Regions from separate parts of the Vibrio fluvialis genome, predicted to be linked through region 1. Evidence: riboswitches for the same ligand, from Rfam matches in the RefSeq annotation. Region 1 holds a riboswitch; the other holds the start of a gene.

What was found. A riboswitch is a leader RNA that binds a small molecule or an ion and turns the genes downstream of it on or off. The one in region 1 is predicted to bind lysine.
Region 2: it holds a riboswitch for lysine, as region 1 does, so the genes downstream of both, lysC (lysine-sensitive aspartokinase 3) here and DYA43_RS05610 (Na+/H+ antiporter NhaC family protein) in region 1, are expected to answer to the same signal.

Annotation. Positions count from the first base shown of each region.
Region 1 covers NZ_UHIP01000001.1:1,164,863-1,173,388, reverse strand. The annotation lists gene hisG (ATP phosphoribosyltransferase) at 1-218, opposite strand, end outside; His leader region at 273-409, opposite strand; gene DYA43_RS05615 (sigma-54 interaction domain-containing protein) at 783-1,724, shown strand; gene DYA43_RS05610 (Na+/H+ antiporter NhaC family protein) at 1,767-3,368, opposite strand; lysine riboswitch at 3,480-3,663, opposite strand; gene DYA43_RS05605 (H-NS family histone-like protein) at 4,075-4,479, shown strand; gene DYA43_RS05600 (inosine/guanosine kinase) at 4,779-6,083, opposite strand; gene mnmA (tRNA 2-thiouridine(34) synthase MnmA) at 6,455-7,573, shown strand; gene hflD (high frequency lysogenization protein HflD) at 7,607-8,224, shown strand; gene purB (adenylosuccinate lyase) at 8,392-8,526, shown strand, end outside.
Region 2 covers NZ_UHIP01000001.1:2,673,308-2,681,833, forward strand. The annotation lists gene uvrA (excinuclease ABC subunit UvrA) at 1-2,413, shown strand, start outside; gene DYA43_RS12555 (PglL family O-oligosaccharyltransferase) at 2,485-4,263, shown strand; gene DYA43_RS12560 (pyridoxal-phosphate-dependent aminotransferase family protein) at 4,298-5,419, opposite strand; lysine riboswitch at 5,594-5,771, shown strand; gene lysC (lysine-sensitive aspartokinase 3) at 5,879-7,228, shown strand; gene metH (methionine synthase) at 7,311-8,526, opposite strand, start outside.

The sequences.
Region 1 (8,526 bases):
TCACCCACGAAACCTAAATCCACAACACCGTCCATGATCAGGCCAGGAATATCGTCATCACGAACCAGCAACAGGTCAATCGGCATATTTAGTGAGTGCACGACCAGGCGCTCACCCATGATATTGAATTTCACACCACATTTTTTCAGCAGTTCCTGACACTCTTTGCTCAGGCGACCTTTCTTTTGAATTGCGATTCTTAGGCGTTGTGTTTGCATTACATTCTTCCTTAATAACTTGTTGAATTTATTTAAGATTTATAAAAGCCAAATAGTAAAAAACCCTCGAGAGATTGGTCTCCCGAGGGTCTGAAATCTGTAAATATTTTCATGTAACCACCGGGAGCGTCCTGCCTCCCGGGTATGCGTACATCTCCCGAAAGACAACTTAGGGATGATGGTGATGATGAATGTTCATTACAAAATTACGCATACTTAACAACTTTGGGTTGGTTAACTGGATTGCTTTCAACACTAACCAAGCTGGAGATAATTTGCAACCGCTAATTTATATTTTTTTCACCTGATGAATCCACACCGAAGCGGTCTCCATCACCAACCCGAAGAAACGAATAAAGTATTAGTACGGAACTCATCCGATTTTCTTAGCGGCCACTTCCTCAATTTCATCAAAAAGTGATATTTGAGCGCAAGTCACTGACAAAGATATGCACCACATCACATAAAGATGAGCAAGCCTTTGTGGTTTCTTAAATGTAAGACACGGTCTAGACCTTAAGTTACGCTAAGTTTAAAGAGGTCATTTTACCTTGGTATCGTGAAGTGAGTGCTCATGTAGATTCATTGTGTGCCGCAGCTTACAACACGCTGGAACTGATCGGCGAGAGCTCCAGCATGGCAGATGTGCGCAACAAGATTTTGAAATACGCCAACAGTGACGCTGAAGTCCTTATCCAAGGTGAAACCGGTGTGGGCAAAGGTCTGTGTGCCAAACTGATACATAAACTCTCTGCGCGGCGTGATCACCCATTCATTGAAGTGAACTGCGGTTCCATCGCCAGTGGTCTGATTGCGTCTGAACTGTTTGGCCACCAAAAAGGCGCATTTACCGGCGCTATTTCTGACCATATTGGTTACATCCAACGCTCGCACAACGGCACACTATTTCTCGATGAGATTGGTGATATGCCACCGGACTTGCAAATTCATCTGCTGCACTTTCTTGAGTCCAAAAAGATGCAGCGTTTGGGCTCAGACAGCAGCGTAGTGGTCAATTGCCGCATTATTGCGGCCAGCCATGTAGATTTGAAGCAAGACATTATTCAAGGTGGATTCCGGGAAGATTTATATTATCGCCTCAATATTTTGCCGCTCTTTATTCCCCCATTGCGCGAGCGCAAAGTCGATATCACCGGCTACGCTCAGTATTTCCTCAATGTGTTAAGCGATGGTAAGAAAAAACATCTGACCAAACCGGTACTGGATTATCTCAGCCGCCACTCTTGGCCGGGCAATGTGCGGGAACTGCGCAACGTGATCCAAAGAGCGATCATTATGTGTGGTGATAAGAACATCACTATTGCGGATTTGGGATTAGAAATTATCGACCGTCAAATGCTGCCCGCTTCCGATACGATTGATTCCGACTATTTATTGCAGGTCATCAGCGATCATAAACACAATATGAGTGCCGCAGCCCGCTATATGGGAATATCTCGCACCACTCTTTACCGACTTTTGAAAAAGTACAATCTGCAGAAATAAAAAACTCCGCCTGGGCGGAGTTTTTTATTTGGAATTCGACGATTAAGCCGTTTCGCAACTGGTCATTTTCGCTTTTGACAGACTGACAAAAACAAAACATACCGCGATGAAGGCTGCGCTCGCTGCGGCAAACGACAACATCACTGACGCCGTCATACCCAGCACCACGAAACCTACCGCAGAAACACCAGCTACCGCCAAAGAGTAAGGAAGCTGCGTTGATACGTGATCGATGTGATTACAACGTGCACCAGTTGAAGACAGAATCGTGGTATCTGAAATTGGTGAACAGTGGTCACCAAATACCGAACCTGCCAGCACAGCACTCAGCATTGGCAGCATCAGAGCTACATCGGTAGCACCAGCCATATCCCCTGCAATCGGCAGCATGATGCCGAATGTGCCCCAAGAAGTACCGGTCGAGAACGCCATGATCCCCGACAGAGCAAATAGAATCACTGGCAACCAGTGTGGGTTGATGTTGCCTTGCACCATGGATGAAAGGTAAGCACCGGTTTTCATGTCGCCGATAACAGAACCGATTGTCCAGGCGAAAATCAGAATCAGAATCGCACCGAACATCGATTTCGCACCGATCCACAGTGTTTTCGCGATTTCACCCAAACCAATACGCTGCTTCAGAACGGTATACAAAGCCACAGCCAAACCAACCAGGCCACCGTAAATCAGTGAAGTACCCACATCGGTATTTTCAAATGCGCCCAACACGTTGAACGCAATACCATCGCTGGCTAGTGATTGACCACCCGTGAAGAGCATCGCGCCAATAGTAGCGATGATCAGTAGAACGATAGGCAGGATCAGATCAGACACTTTACCGTGCTCGCTTTCGCGGATATCCAGCTCTTCATTGAGATCGTGAGCCGCTTGAGAGTCACTATCATCGTCACTGTCGAAACCTCGGCCCTGAGACGCATTAATTTCATGTTGACGCATTGGGCCGATGTCCATCTTGAACCAGACCACCGCGAATACCATCAACAGAGCGAAGATCGCGTAGAAGTTCATCGGTACCAGACGCATGTACGCACCCAGTGGTGAATAGTCAGTGATACCGTGTGACACCAGAATGCCACCGATGATGGTCATAATGTAGGCACCCCAGCTTGATGCTGGCATCACTACACACATTGGCGCTGCGGTCGAATCCAGAATATACGCCAGTTTAGCGCGAGACACGTAAAAGCGGTCAGTAACCGGACGAGCAATAGAACCTACGGCCAGGCTGTTAAAGTAGTCATCAACAAAAATGAACACGCCCAGGAAAGCGGCCAGAAGTTTAGAGCCTCGTTTACTTTTCACTCGAACCTGAGCCCACTCAGCGAACGCACGAGTGCCGCCAGAGAGTGTCAGCAACGCCGTCATCATACCCAGCAGAAGCAGGAAGCCAACAATACTCATGTTCCAAGTATTTAGACCGCCGTCTTCAACAAAGACACTCGATACTTTAGAACCAACATAGCTCAATGCCCCACCGACAGAGTAGTCAGCAAGAAGTAACGCACCTAATAAAATACCTACACCGAGAGATACCAATACTTTGCGGGTAACAATAGCGAGGCTAAGAGCCACCAGCGGCGGAAGTAAAGATAGTGGAGAGGAAGCAAAATCAATTACATTCATGATCTTCAAAAACCAGTAATAAATGGCTAGAGATCTACTGCAGACAAACCACGCAACGCTGCACGCAATTTATGTTGAACTAAGCGAAAGGGAAGCGAACACTTCACCCAACCCTACAGTAGCGCTCCATAGTTTAACAACAATATAGACTATGGCAGTGTTGCCCCTATTCGCTGACAACCCCAGCCAGCCGCTTTGATGTGCGAACTGACTTCGGCGATAAAACCTTTCATCATGGTTCATTGGCATCACCCCAACCATGAGTACTATTCGATACCGCGCCTCTACATCGAAAGTAGGACAATAAGTGGCAGTTAATACAAATTAACCGAATCTCACGTCGTACTTCCCATTAGGTGGGCGCTATTGTACTTATCAAGATTGTCAATGCAACATATCCTGTTATTTTAATTCGCCCACACAATGTCACATTGAACTTACATCCATTGATACTCATTTCATATCGCTATGCAATGGATATCACTTTGCATATATATAATGAAAGAAAAAACACCCATCTATTTAACTGAAATTGGCGCTAAAACCTTAATTAACTTATGGATGAATGGATTGCACAATAATAGTGAATGTCGCGCATTTAAGTTTTGACAGATATTTTGCTTAATATTCTGTATTCAATGTTGCCAGAATAAATTCCTAGGTTTAGTATTGAACTGTTAATTATTTTATTTCATAGGAAACGGTAATGTCGGAAGTTACGAAAACTCTATTGAATATTCGCAGCCTGCGCGCTTATGCACGCGAATTGACTCTGGAGCAGCTAGAAGAAGCTTTGGATAAATTAACTATCGTTGTTCAAGAGCGTAAAGAATCTGAAGAAGAAGAACGCGCAGAACGCGAAGCTCAGGAAGCGAAACTGGCAGCAATTGCAGAACAAATTGCAAAAGACGGCATTGATGTTGACGCGTTAATTACTGCTCTTGCTGGTGAAACAAAAACTAAAGCAAAAGGCAAACGCGCTCCTCGTCCAGCGAAATACAAATACATGGACAACGGCGTAGAAAAGACCTGGACAGGTCAAGGCCGTACACCTTCTGTTATCCAGAAAGCTCTGGACGAAGGTAAATCACTGGAAGAGTTCGCTCTCTAAGCCTTTGTGCTCTTAGATCCAAGTAAAAAAGCTCCTTCACGGAGCTTTTTTTATTTTTGATATAATACGATTATCTCAGCAGACCAAACGTTATATTAAACTTACTGACTATAATTGGTTGCATATAATCAGAAAGGTCTTATCGCCTTTTCAGATTTTTCTGACATTATAAGTCATTGTTGTCTAAAAAATTCAGCGCTTTTACTTTTAGATTGAGAACGTCGTTCTCTAATTACCCATCAACAAACTGCAGATAAAAAAATGCCACCGTTAACGGTGGCATTTTCTTAAACAAAGAATTAGCGTTCCCAGTACGCTTCTTCCAAACTATCTTCACGCTCTGGCAGTCCACGGGATAACCGTGGCGAATGTTGAACCAACACCTCATAACTCACGCGATTTGAATATTTACAAACCTGAGAAAATGAAGAATAGGTTAAGAATTCATGCTGGTGTTTGCTTGAATTCGGAACATTTTCTTTATGGTATTTATTTGCTGCCATATCGTGCAGTAGAGCAGACAAAGCAGCATCACCGGCACCATTGGTGTTTTTAATTTTCTCAGGACCACCCATATAAGGGGAAATATGAGAATAAATACGAACAGGATTAATGCAGCTGATTTTGCTGGCAGGACGGCTGAACTCATAGCGGTTGAATTCTGGAATCGAGCCAGGTAATAAAGGCAGAGAGGTTTCACGTTTCGCTGAATCCTCAGTGTAACCCGCCATAAACAGGCCAACCGGACCTGCGGTACACAGAACCAGGTCAACCCAATCCAGCGCTTTATCTGACGCCGCCAGAGGATCACGCTCGCCCGTCAGAGCCTCCGCTTCATCTTCGTTCATCGCGACAACCGTCACGTGGTCACGTAGGAAATCCTGCCAGAATTTAGGATCGTCCTGAATCACGAACTTAGTACCCAGCGTCAGTACGACAGGAACGTCGTATTTTTTCGCGTACTCAATGGCGCGCATGGTGGCTTCCGGCATCGGATCGCCTTCTTTACAACGCACCAAATAGGCGGTAATTACTAACGCTGAAGCACTTTTGAAAATCTTCTCAGGAATATTTTCCGGGCTCAGTTGGTTCATCTGACCTTCACTGATCGCAAACGTGCGCTCACCGTCTTCAGTAATCAGAGCGAAACAGCGACCAATAGCGCCATCGACACCCTGCAGGTAATTCAAATCCATGCGGCTGGAGGTATTACACAGATAACGGTAACCATAACTGCCGATTTTAATATCCTGACTCATTACGCCTAATAAGGTCGAACGATCATCAGCCAGTACAGAATAGTTATGAAGTGTGTTACCGATGGTGCCACCCGCATATTCATTGGTAATCAGCTGTTCAGACTTCAACTCATTGTACAGTGCTTCGGCCGCTTCATCGCTGATGACCAGCGAGTGCCCTTTACTCAGACCATAACGCTCAATCAAGTCAGTATCGACTTTCGCTTCAATATCCACCAGAGTTTGGTCGATACCAATAATATGAGTGCGCGACATTTTTTTGCTTTCTTGTGCTTGAATCACAAGAGGATCGCGCGCGTGAACAGGGAAATAATGCTTGGATTTGCGTTGGCCAGGAAATTTCATAACGTCAGTTTGGGCTTGGGAATGAAAGGATGCGCGATTCTACCTCGCACCCTATAAGGCGGCAACTCACACAATTATAGCAAACGATTGCAACGTGGATATTTTTATCAACGCCATAAATAAGAACGATTACATTCTGCAGCTATGTTTATATTGGCGAATTGCTCAGCGATATTTGTCGCAGGAAAGCAGTCAATATATATCCCCTTCCCTTCGGTCATTTTTCATTGGGCCTTTTGTACAGCGCTTCGCCACTGGCGGAAAGAGCATCAAATAGCATCGCAAGGAAGTGTGATTGCGGTCGCGGATCTGTCCTCAAAAAAATCTTTCTGTTAGAATCTGCCTCCTAGTTAATCAAGTGGTGTTTAGTCATGTCAGAGAACCGCAACGCAAACAGCCAAAAGAAAGTCATAGTCGGTATGTCAGGTGGCGTTGATTCATCCGTTTCAGCTTATCTTCTTCAACAGCAGGGTTATCAGGTTGAAGGCCTGTTCATGAAGAACTGGGAAGAAGATGACAACGAAGAATACTGTACAGCGGCGGAAGATTTGGCGGATGCTCAGGCAGTCTGTGACAAACTGGGTATTCATCTGCATACCATCAACTTTGCAGCGGAATACTGGGACAACGTGTTCGAGTATTTCCTGGCTGAGTACAAAGCAGGTCGTACGCCAAACCCAGACATCCTTTGTAACAAAGAAATTAAGTTCAAAGCCTTCCTTGAATTTGCTGATGAAGTGCTCGATGCAGACTACATTGCGATGGGTCATTATGTGCGTCGCACCTTCCCGCAAAACGGTGAAAAACCGCAAATGTTGCGAGGCCTCGACAGCAACAAAGATCAGAGCTACTTCCTTTATACACTAAGCCACGAGCAAGTTGATCGCAGCCTGTTCCCAGTGGGAGAATTGGAAAAGCCTGAAGTTCGCCGCATCGCGGAAGAACAAGGACTTATCACCGCGAAGAAGAAAGATTCGACCGGTATCTGTTTCATCGGTGAGCGAAAATTTACCGATTTCTTGTCTCGCTATTTGCCAGCGCAACCGGGTAAAATCGAAACGCCTGAAGGTAAAGTGATTGGTGAGCATCAGGGGCTGATGTATCACACGCTGGGTCAGCGTAAAGGTTTGCACATCGGTGGCACCAAAGACGGCTCTGAAGAGCCTTGGTACGTAGCCGATAAAGATCTGAAACGTAACGTGCTGATTGCTGTTCAGGGCGCGGATCATCCATTGTTGAAATCAAATGGTCTTATCGCCTCTCAATTGCATTGGGTAGACCGCACCCCAATCACAGAGCCAACTCGTTGCACCGTGAAAACACGTTATCGTCAAACGGACATCCCGTGTACAGTCATCCCAGTCGATGACAACACCATCAAAGTGATGTTTGACGAGCCACAAGTGGCGGTTACCCCAGGTCAGTCTGCCGTATTCTATCAAGGCGAAGTGTGTCTTGGCGGCGGCATTATTGAAGAACGACTGTCTTAGTTCATTCAGCTAGTCAACCTTAGGAGTATATACGTGGCTAACACAAATTATGACCGTACCATCGCTTTCGCCGGGATCTGCCAGGCTGTCGCTCTGGTTCAGCAAGTGGCGAAAAACGGTTACTGTGATTCAGACGCGTTTGAAACTTCACTTAAAGCTATTCTGTCGACGAACCCATCGAATACGCTGAATGTATTCGGTAGCGAGGCCAACCTGAAAGTCGGCCTCGAATGTCTGGTCAATGGCATCGACAGTACACCTGCTGGCAGCGAAGTGACTCGCTACATCATCAGCCTGATGGCTTTAGAACGTAAACTGACGAGCCGCCGTGACGCGATGTCGCAGCTCGGCGATCGTATTCAGATGATTGAACGTCAGGTCGAACATTTCGACTTGCTGGATGATCAAATGATCAGCAACCTAGCCAGCGTTTATCTGGATGTGATTAGCCCTATTGGCCCACGTATTCAGGTAACGGGTACCCCGGCGGTACTGCAACAAACGGCGAATCAGCAAAAAGTGCGTGCTCTGCTGCTATCCGGTATTCGCTGCGCCGTATTGTGGCGACAAGTGGGTGGTAAACGACGTCATTTGATTTTCGGGCGCAAGAAGATGATTGAACAGGCGAAAATCCTGTTAGCCAGACTGTAATTAAGTCCTAGTAAGCTCGCGATCTATCGCGAGCTACTTTTTTGCGCCTCAGACACATTTTTGACCACAACAACTTTAGCGCAAACGTTTGCGCAATATTCGTGACAATTGCCACTGTTATTGGTATAAAGCACACGAAATTTAGAAACTCAATTCAGGAGAACACCATGGAACTGTCAGCATTGACTGCTGTTTCACCAGTAGACGGCCGTTACGGAAGTAAGACAATTGCACTACGCAGCATCTTTAGCGAGTTTGGCCTACTAAAGTACCGCTCTATCGTTGAAATCCGTTGGCTGCAA
Region 2 (8,526 bases), 1.5 Mb from region 1:
TAAAGTGCTGGAGATGCCGGAAGGCTCCAAGCTGATGCTGCTGGCCCCTATCGTGAAAGAGCGCAAAGGCGAACACGTTAAAACTTTGGAAAATCTGGCCGCGCAAGGCTTTATTCGCGCCCGCATCGATGGGGAAACCTGCGATCTTTCCGATCCACCGACACTGGAACTACACAAAAAACACACCATTGAAGTGGTGGTGGATCGTTTCAAAGTACGCAGCGATCTGCAGCAACGCCTGGCTGAATCGTTTGAAACCGCACTGGAACTGTCCGGCGGGATCGTGGTGGTGGCACCGATGGAAGGCGATGGTGAAGAACACGTGTTTTCAGCCAATTTCGCCTGCCCGCATTGTGGTTACAGTATGCGAGAGCTTGAACCACGTCTGTTCTCATTCAACAACCCAGCAGGCGCCTGCCAGACTTGTGACGGTTTGGGGGTTCAACAATATTTCGATCCGGACCGGGTCATTCAGGATGCCAGCCTGAGTCTTGCTCAAGGCGCCATTCGTGGTTGGGATCAGAAAAACTACTATTACTTTCAGATGCTGACGTCGCTGGCAGATCACTATGGGTTTGATCTGCATACGCCATTCAACAAGCTGCCAAAGAAAACACAGGAAATCATCCTGCAAGGTTCTGGCCGCACGGAAGTCGAATTCAAATACATTAACGATCGTGGTGACATCCGCGTTAAACGTCATCCGTTTGAAGGCATTCTGAACACGCTGGAACGCCGCTACCGTGATACCGAGTCGAGCTCAGTACGCGAAGAGCTAGTGAAATACATTTCCAACAAACCGTGTGCAAGCTGTGAAGGGACTCGCCTTCGTCTTGAAGCGCGCAACGTCTTCGTTAATGACACCACTTTGCCGCAAATCGTCGAGCTCAGCATCGCCGATGCTCTGGCTTTCTTCCAGACGCTGACTCTGGAAGGACAGCGTGCACAGATTGCCGAAAAAGTGATGAAAGAGATCAACGACCGTCTGCAATTTCTGGTCAACGTCGGTCTGAACTATCTCAATCTGTCGCGCAGTGCGGAAACGTTGTCTGGCGGTGAAGCGCAGCGTATTCGTCTGGCAAGCCAGATTGGTGCCGGTCTGGTGGGCGTGATGTACGTACTCGATGAACCGTCAATTGGTCTCCACCAGCGAGACAACGAACGCCTGTTGAAAACACTGAATCATTTGCGCGATCTGGGCAATACCGTTCTGGTCGTTGAACACGACGAGGATGCGATCCGCTTGGCCGATCACGTGATTGACATCGGTCCGGGTGCGGGTGTACATGGCGGATCCGTCGTCGCAGAAGGCACAGTGGAAGAAATCATTGCCAACAAAAACTCGCTGACAGGCCAGTATCTGAGCGGCGTTAAAGCCATTGAGGTACCGAAGCAGCGCGTACCACGCGATGCCAAGAAAACGGTTGAGCTGATCGGTGCGACCGGCAATAACCTGAAGAACGTCAATCTGTCAATTCCGGTGGGCCTGTTCAGTTGTATTACCGGGGTATCAGGTTCTGGTAAGTCGACGCTGATCAACGATACCTTCTTTAATATTGCGCACATTGCGCTGAATGACGCGACCACCTCGACACCTGCACCGTACAAGTCGATCAAAGGTCTGGAACATTTCGATAAAGTGATCGATATCGACCAGAGCCCAATTGGTCGTACGCCACGTTCAAACCCGGCCACTTATACTGGGATCTTTACTCCGATCCGCGAACTGTTTTCCGGCACGCAAGAATCACGCTCGCGAGGTTACAAACCGGGTCGCTTCAGTTTCAACGTCCGTGGTGGGCGTTGTGAAGCCTGTCAGGGTGACGGGGTGATCAAAGTGGAAATGCACTTCCTGCCGGATGTGTATGTACCGTGTGATGTATGTAAGGGCAAGCGCTACAATCGCGAAACGCTGGAAGTGCGTTACAAAGGCAAAACCATCGATGAAGTGCTGGAAATGACCGTGGAAGACGCGCGCGAATTCTTTGAGCCAGTACCGGTGATCGCCCGTAAACTGCAAACCTTGATGGATGTTGGTCTGTCTTACATTCGTCTTGGCCAGTCCGCTACGACTCTTTCCGGTGGTGAGGCGCAGCGGGTGAAACTCGCTCGAGAACTGTCCAAACGCGACACAGGCAAAACACTGTATATTCTGGATGAACCAACCACAGGTCTGCACTTCCATGATATTCAGCAACTGCTCGATGTATTGCATCGCCTGCGAGATAACGGCAACACCGTGGTGGTGATTGAGCACAACCTGGATGTCATTAAAACCGCCGACTGGATTGTCGATTTAGGCCCTGAAGGCGGACAAGGTGGGGGAGAAATCATCGCCCAAGGTACACCGGAAGATGTGGCGCAGGTCGAAGGATCGCATACGGCTCGCTTCCTTAAGCCTATGTTGAAATAGAAAAAAGCGGTAAAGTGACGAAACCAGCGGTCTGACGCTGGTTTCTTTTTTCCATTTGGTTGTGAGACGTTATGGCAACATTGTTACTGAGTGGCACTCAACTGGAACCACAAGCGCCCAGTGTTCCGTTGAATAAACCTTTTCTGATTGCGTTAGGCTGCGTGTACTTGCTCGCGATGCACTTTTTTATGCCCAATCCGGGCGGTGCCGGATTAGCGCTGTCATTCAATGCCACCACCTGGCTAGTGCTGAGCTTTGCCCTCGCCATTGGCCTCTATCAGCTCGCAACCTACCGCAAACTGCGTTATTCCAAACTGACGGTGGTGTTTTTGATCAGCAGTGTGATCATGACTCTGCCGATGTTTTACTCCAACGCCTATTGGCAAGGAGCATTGAGCCGCATTACCGGACTGTGGGCCGGATTGCTGCTATTTGTGGTGCTGCAGCAGTTCTATTTCAGTAATAAGCATAAACAGCGTCTGCTGTGGTACATCGTTCTGGCCTGTCTGATTGAAGCCGCCTTTGGCTTGTTCCAGTACTTTGAACTCAAACCGGGCAATATCTTTGGCTACAATACGATAGCCAACCGACCTTACGGCATTTTCCAGCAACCTAATGTGATGGCGAGCTTCCTCGCGACAGGACTGGTGCTGTCTGGCTACCTGCTGGCCCGTCAGCCGAAGAAATACAACAAACACCTCAGCGAAGTCAGTTTGCTGTATCTCACTCCGGTGATGACGCTGCCGCTGTTAGTCGTGCTGGCTTCTCGTACGGGTTGGTTATCGGCGCTATTAGGTATCGCTCTGATCCTGCCTTATATCTACCGTTTTTCACCGCGTCAGCGATTTATCAACTGGATTCTGGCCAGTATCGCAGGTTTGTTGATTGGTTTTGCCGCCTTACAGGTTGGAAATAATGGTCAGCTTGCGGCCGACAAAGCCGATTTAGACAGTCCGCGGCGCTACACTTTTCCGCAAGCGCTGGATATGCTGATTGAAAAGCCCTTTACCGGCTACGGCTACGGGAACTTCGAAGCCAAATATATGCTCTACACGGCTCGTCAGCACCAGCTCAACAGCAATTATCATCCTGGCCTGCCATCTATGGACCATCCGCATAATGAAACGCTGTACTGGGGTGTAGAAGGTGGCCTGCTGCCGATTCTGGGTATGGCGATTGCAGCCGGATTCGTCTTAATGCGTATCCGGTCCGCTAAGAAAGGCACCCGACTGGCTATGTTTGCTCTGTTGTTACCCATTACACTGCACAGCCAGCTCGAATATCCGTTTTACCACTCAGCCATTCACTGGATTACGTTTATTATTCTGTTGTTTTGGATCGATCAACGGGTCGCCAAATATCGCTTCGCTCGTTTTAGCAAGTTCAGTAAATCCGCACTGCGTATCGCCAGCATACTGCTGCCGTTTCTCACAACGATCTACATGCTCAGCGCTCTGCACACCAATTACGTGCTGACGAAGTTTGAGACCTCACAACCCAGGGATCCGGAAATTCTCAACAAAGTGACGAATCCGGTCGTCTGGCAAGATCGTTACGACTGGGATGTTTACAGTACGTACCTCAATATCGGTTTGTACAACCAACAGCCGCAGTATATTCAGCCCTACATCGATTGGTCATTGGCAATCATCAAACACAAGCCACGCCCGGCGTTTTACAACAATCTGATCCTTGCATATCAGGGATTAGGCGATCATAGCCGCGCTGAACAGATCCGCACTGAAGCTGAATTTCTGTTTCCGGATAAAGAGTTCGCCAACGTGCAATATGTACCGCCTTCGAGCGCGGTCTCGACAGCTCAATCGTACGAGGAGAGCGACGAGGAATAAAAAAGGTGGCTCCGGCCACCTTTTTTATTGTCACTTATTGCGTCAGCGCTTCTTCCAGGGCTTTGAGACACAAGGCTATATTTTCTGCTCTTGCACCATAGCCCATCACGCCTATGCGCCACGCTTTGCCTGCCAAAGCCCCCAGTCCTGCACCAATCTCTAGGTTGTATTCATTGAGCAGATGGGTGCGTACCGCAGCGTCATCGACACCTTCAGGAATGTACACCGCATTCAGTTGTGGCAAGCGGCTGGCTTCATCCACCACAAACGTCAGTCCCAACTGCTCCAAACCTGTTTTGAGTTTATCGTGCATCTTACGATGACGAGCCCAAGCATTCTCCAACCCTTCATTTTTCAGGATCAACAACGCTTCATGCAGCGCATACAGACTATTCACCGGCGCCGTATGGTGGTAGCTGCGTTTACCCTGCCCGCTCCAATACCCTAAAACCAAGCTCTGATCGAGGAACCAACTCTGAATAGGTGTGGTGCGTGACTGTATCTTCTCAATCGCTTTGACTGAAAAGGTCAACGGAGCAAGGCCCGGAACACACGACAAACACTTCTGGCTACCGGAATACACCGCATCCAGTTGCCATTCATCCACCAGCAAAGGCACACCACCCAATGACGTCACCGCATCAACAATTGTCAGCATACCATGCTGTTTCGCCAACGCGCCCAGCGCCTTGGCATCACTGCAAGCACCGGTAGAAGTCTCAGCATGTACGAACGCCAGAACTTTGGCATCCGGATGCTGCGCAATCGCCGCGGACACTTTCTCCACCGAGACAGGTTTACCCCATTCATCATCCACAACGACAACTTCGCCACCACAACGCACGACGTTCTCGCGCATACGCTCACCGAACACACCGTTGCGGCACACAATCACTTTGTCACCCGGTTCAACCAGATTGACGAAACACGCTTCCATCCCCGCGCTGCCCGGTGCGGAAACCGCAATGGTAAAGTCGTTTTCAGTCTGGAACGCGTATTTCAACAGCTGTTTGAGTTCATCCATCATCCCCACAAACAGTGGATCCAAATGGCCCACCGTTGGGCGACTGAGTGCCTGCAGAACCTGCGGAGAAATATCCGAGGGGCCAGGGCCCATCAGAATACGATGTGGGGGAATGAAACTACGGATAGTCATAATTGCTCCTTGCTTGGGGGGATGAAAAACAAGGGTAATCGAAATCCCCCAACGCGACAATTCGACTGAGGTCTAGAGGTCGAACCAGCGTCACATTCACTGAATAATTATTTTCATTGAGTGAGAAATTTACGATTGACAATAAGCACATAAACCCGTTCAATGTGTGAGCTATCTAGCAGAAGAGGAGCACTGCCCAGGCAGGTGTTTTGTGGAGCCTCAACTCCAATACAGAACACTCAGGGGGAGTAGTGCCGAGATGGATCAGAATTGTGGTTCTGGTTTGTCGGTTGAACGGGCTGAATCCCTTCAACTGTCATCAGTACTATGCTGATGAAGAGCTTCTGAGGAAACCTTTCAAAGTACACCTCTCTTTTTTGCTCTAAGAACACTCTCTTCAAAACATTGGACGTTGGATTACCAACCATTTTAATTTCTGGGAAGTCTGGGAGAAATGCCGTGAGTGCATTCAATGTCGCCAAATTTGGCGGTACAAGTGTTGCGAATTTTGAAGCGATGAGCCGTTGCTCTGCCATCATCGAAAATAATCCACAAACCAAACTGGTCGTCAGCAGCGCCTGCTCTGGTGTGACCAATCTATTGGTGGAATTGGCAAACGGTGTGCAGGAAGCTGAACAGCGTCTGGCAATCGTAAAGCAGTTGGCGGATATTCATGATGCGATTATTGACCAGTTGGCGGACCCGACTCAGGTCGAAAAAGAAGTGCACACCATTTTAGACAGCGTGGCCAGCGCTGCTGAAGCGGCCTCGTTCCAATCCAGTAAGAAACTGACCGATCATCTGGTTGCCTGCGGTGAACTGATGTCGACTTATATTCTGGCGCAGCTGATGCGTGAACGCGGCGTCGATGCGGTGCGTTTTGATATTCGTGACGTCTTACGCACCGATGATCATTATGGTCGCGCGGAACCGCAGGTTGATGAGATCAAACGTCTGGCCAAACAAACGCTGGTGCCGCTGTGCCAGCAACATGTGGTCGTCACGCAGGGCTTTATCGGCTCAGATGAGCAAGGTAACACCACCACGCTGGGCCGTGGCGGCAGTGACTATTCAGCAGCCTTGATTGCTGAAGCCGTTGAAGCCAGCGGCCTCGAGATCTGGACTGACGTACCGGGCATCTACACCACAGACCCACGCATTGCGCCTAAAGCTGCGCCAATCCCGGAGATCAGTTTCAGCGAAGCGTCTGAGATGGCCAATTTTGGCGCTAAAATCCTGCACCCTTCCACGCTGGTTCCGGCGATTCGTCACGGCATTCCTGTGTTTGTCGGTTCGTCTAAAGAACCGGAAAAAGGCGGTACCTGGATTCGTCAGGAAGTGGAAAACTCACCACAGTTTCGCGCGCTGGCTCTGCGCTGCAACCAGACCATGGTGACACTACGCAGCGCCAAGATGTTTCATGCCTACGGCTTCCTGGCTAAAGTGTTTGAAGTTCTGGCCAAGTACAAAATTTCCGTCGATCTGATCACGACTTCAGAGATCAGTGTGTCGCTGACTCTGGATAAAACCGACACGTCTGGTGGCGCGCCGGAACTACCTCAAGAAGCGCGTGCCGAATTGGAAGAACTGGCGACAGTCGAAGTGGAACACAATCTGTGTTTGGTGGCGTTGATCGGCAACCAGATGGAGACCAAAGGCTACGCCAAGCAAGTGTTCAGCACTCTGGGTGACTTCAACCTGCGCATGATCTGTTACGGCGCCAGCGATCACAACCTCTGCTTCTTGGTTGATGCACCTGTTTCAAAGAATGTGATTCAGAAACTGCATCAGGATCTGTTCGAGCTATAATTGGGTTTCGTTAGCAAAACGCATAAAGAAAAGGTCACCCTCAGGTGACCTTTGTTGTTTCTGTACTTTGTTGTTTCAGTGCTTAGCCGTTGATATTTGGCCCCAACCATTTTTCGGCTTCAAGGTTATCCCACCCTTTGCGCTCAGCGTAGCTCTGCACCTGATCATCCTGAATCTGCGCAATGGCAAAGTAGCGTGAATCCGGATGCGAGAAATACCAGCCCGACACTGATGCGCCCGGCCACATCGCATAACTGGTAGTCAGCGACATGCCAATCGTCTCTTCAACCTTGAGCATCTCCCACAAGGTGCCTTTCTCGGTATGTTCCGGACAGGCCGGATAACCAGGTGCCGGACGAATCCCCTGATATTTTTCGCGAATCAGCTCGTCGTTCGACAGGTTTTCATCCGTCGCGTAGCCCCAAATCTCTTTGCGCACTTTTTCATGCAGATATTCAGCAAACGCTTCGGCCAGACGGTCGGCCACCGCCTGAATCATGATTGCATTGTAGTCATCACCCTGCGCTTTGTATTGATCCGCCAGCTCACGTTCGCCAATACCGCCCGTGACCGCAAATGCCCCAATCCAATCCTTTTTACCACTCGATTTCGGCGCGATGTAATCCGACAGACAGTAGTTCGCCCCTTTCGGCTTATGGGTTTGCTGACGCAGGTTATACAGGGTGTGGGCCACTTCCGTACGCGACTCATCGCGGTACACTTCAATATCATCCCCCACACTCGCCGCCGGGAACAGCGCACACATACCACTGGCTTTCAGTAAGCCTTCACGCTCAACCTTGTCCAGCAATTCGTTGGCATCCTTAAACAGACGCAGAGCCTCTTCGCCCACTTCTTCATGTTGCAAGATCGCCGGGTATTTGCCCATCAGCGACCAGGTCATGAAAAATGGCGTCCAGTCGATGTACTGACGCAATGTAGACAGCTCAACGTGTTCAAATACGTGAACGCCGGGTTTGGCCGGAACGGGTGGTGTGTAGCTGTCCCAATCAATCGGCGCCTTATTAGCACGTGCTTCCTCGAGTGTCACCGGACGAGTCTTCGGCGTTTTACGCGCATGCTGATCACGTGTGCGTTCGTAATCCAAGTCCAATTTTTCAATAAAGGCCGGACGCAGTTCGTCAGACAGCAGTGAAGTACACACCCCCACCGCACGCGAAGCATTGTTTACATACACCACAGGCTGATGGTAGTTCTGCTCAATCTTCACCGCAGTATGCGCTTTCGAGGTCGTCGCACCACCAATCAGCAGCGGCAAATCAAACCCTTGGCGCTCC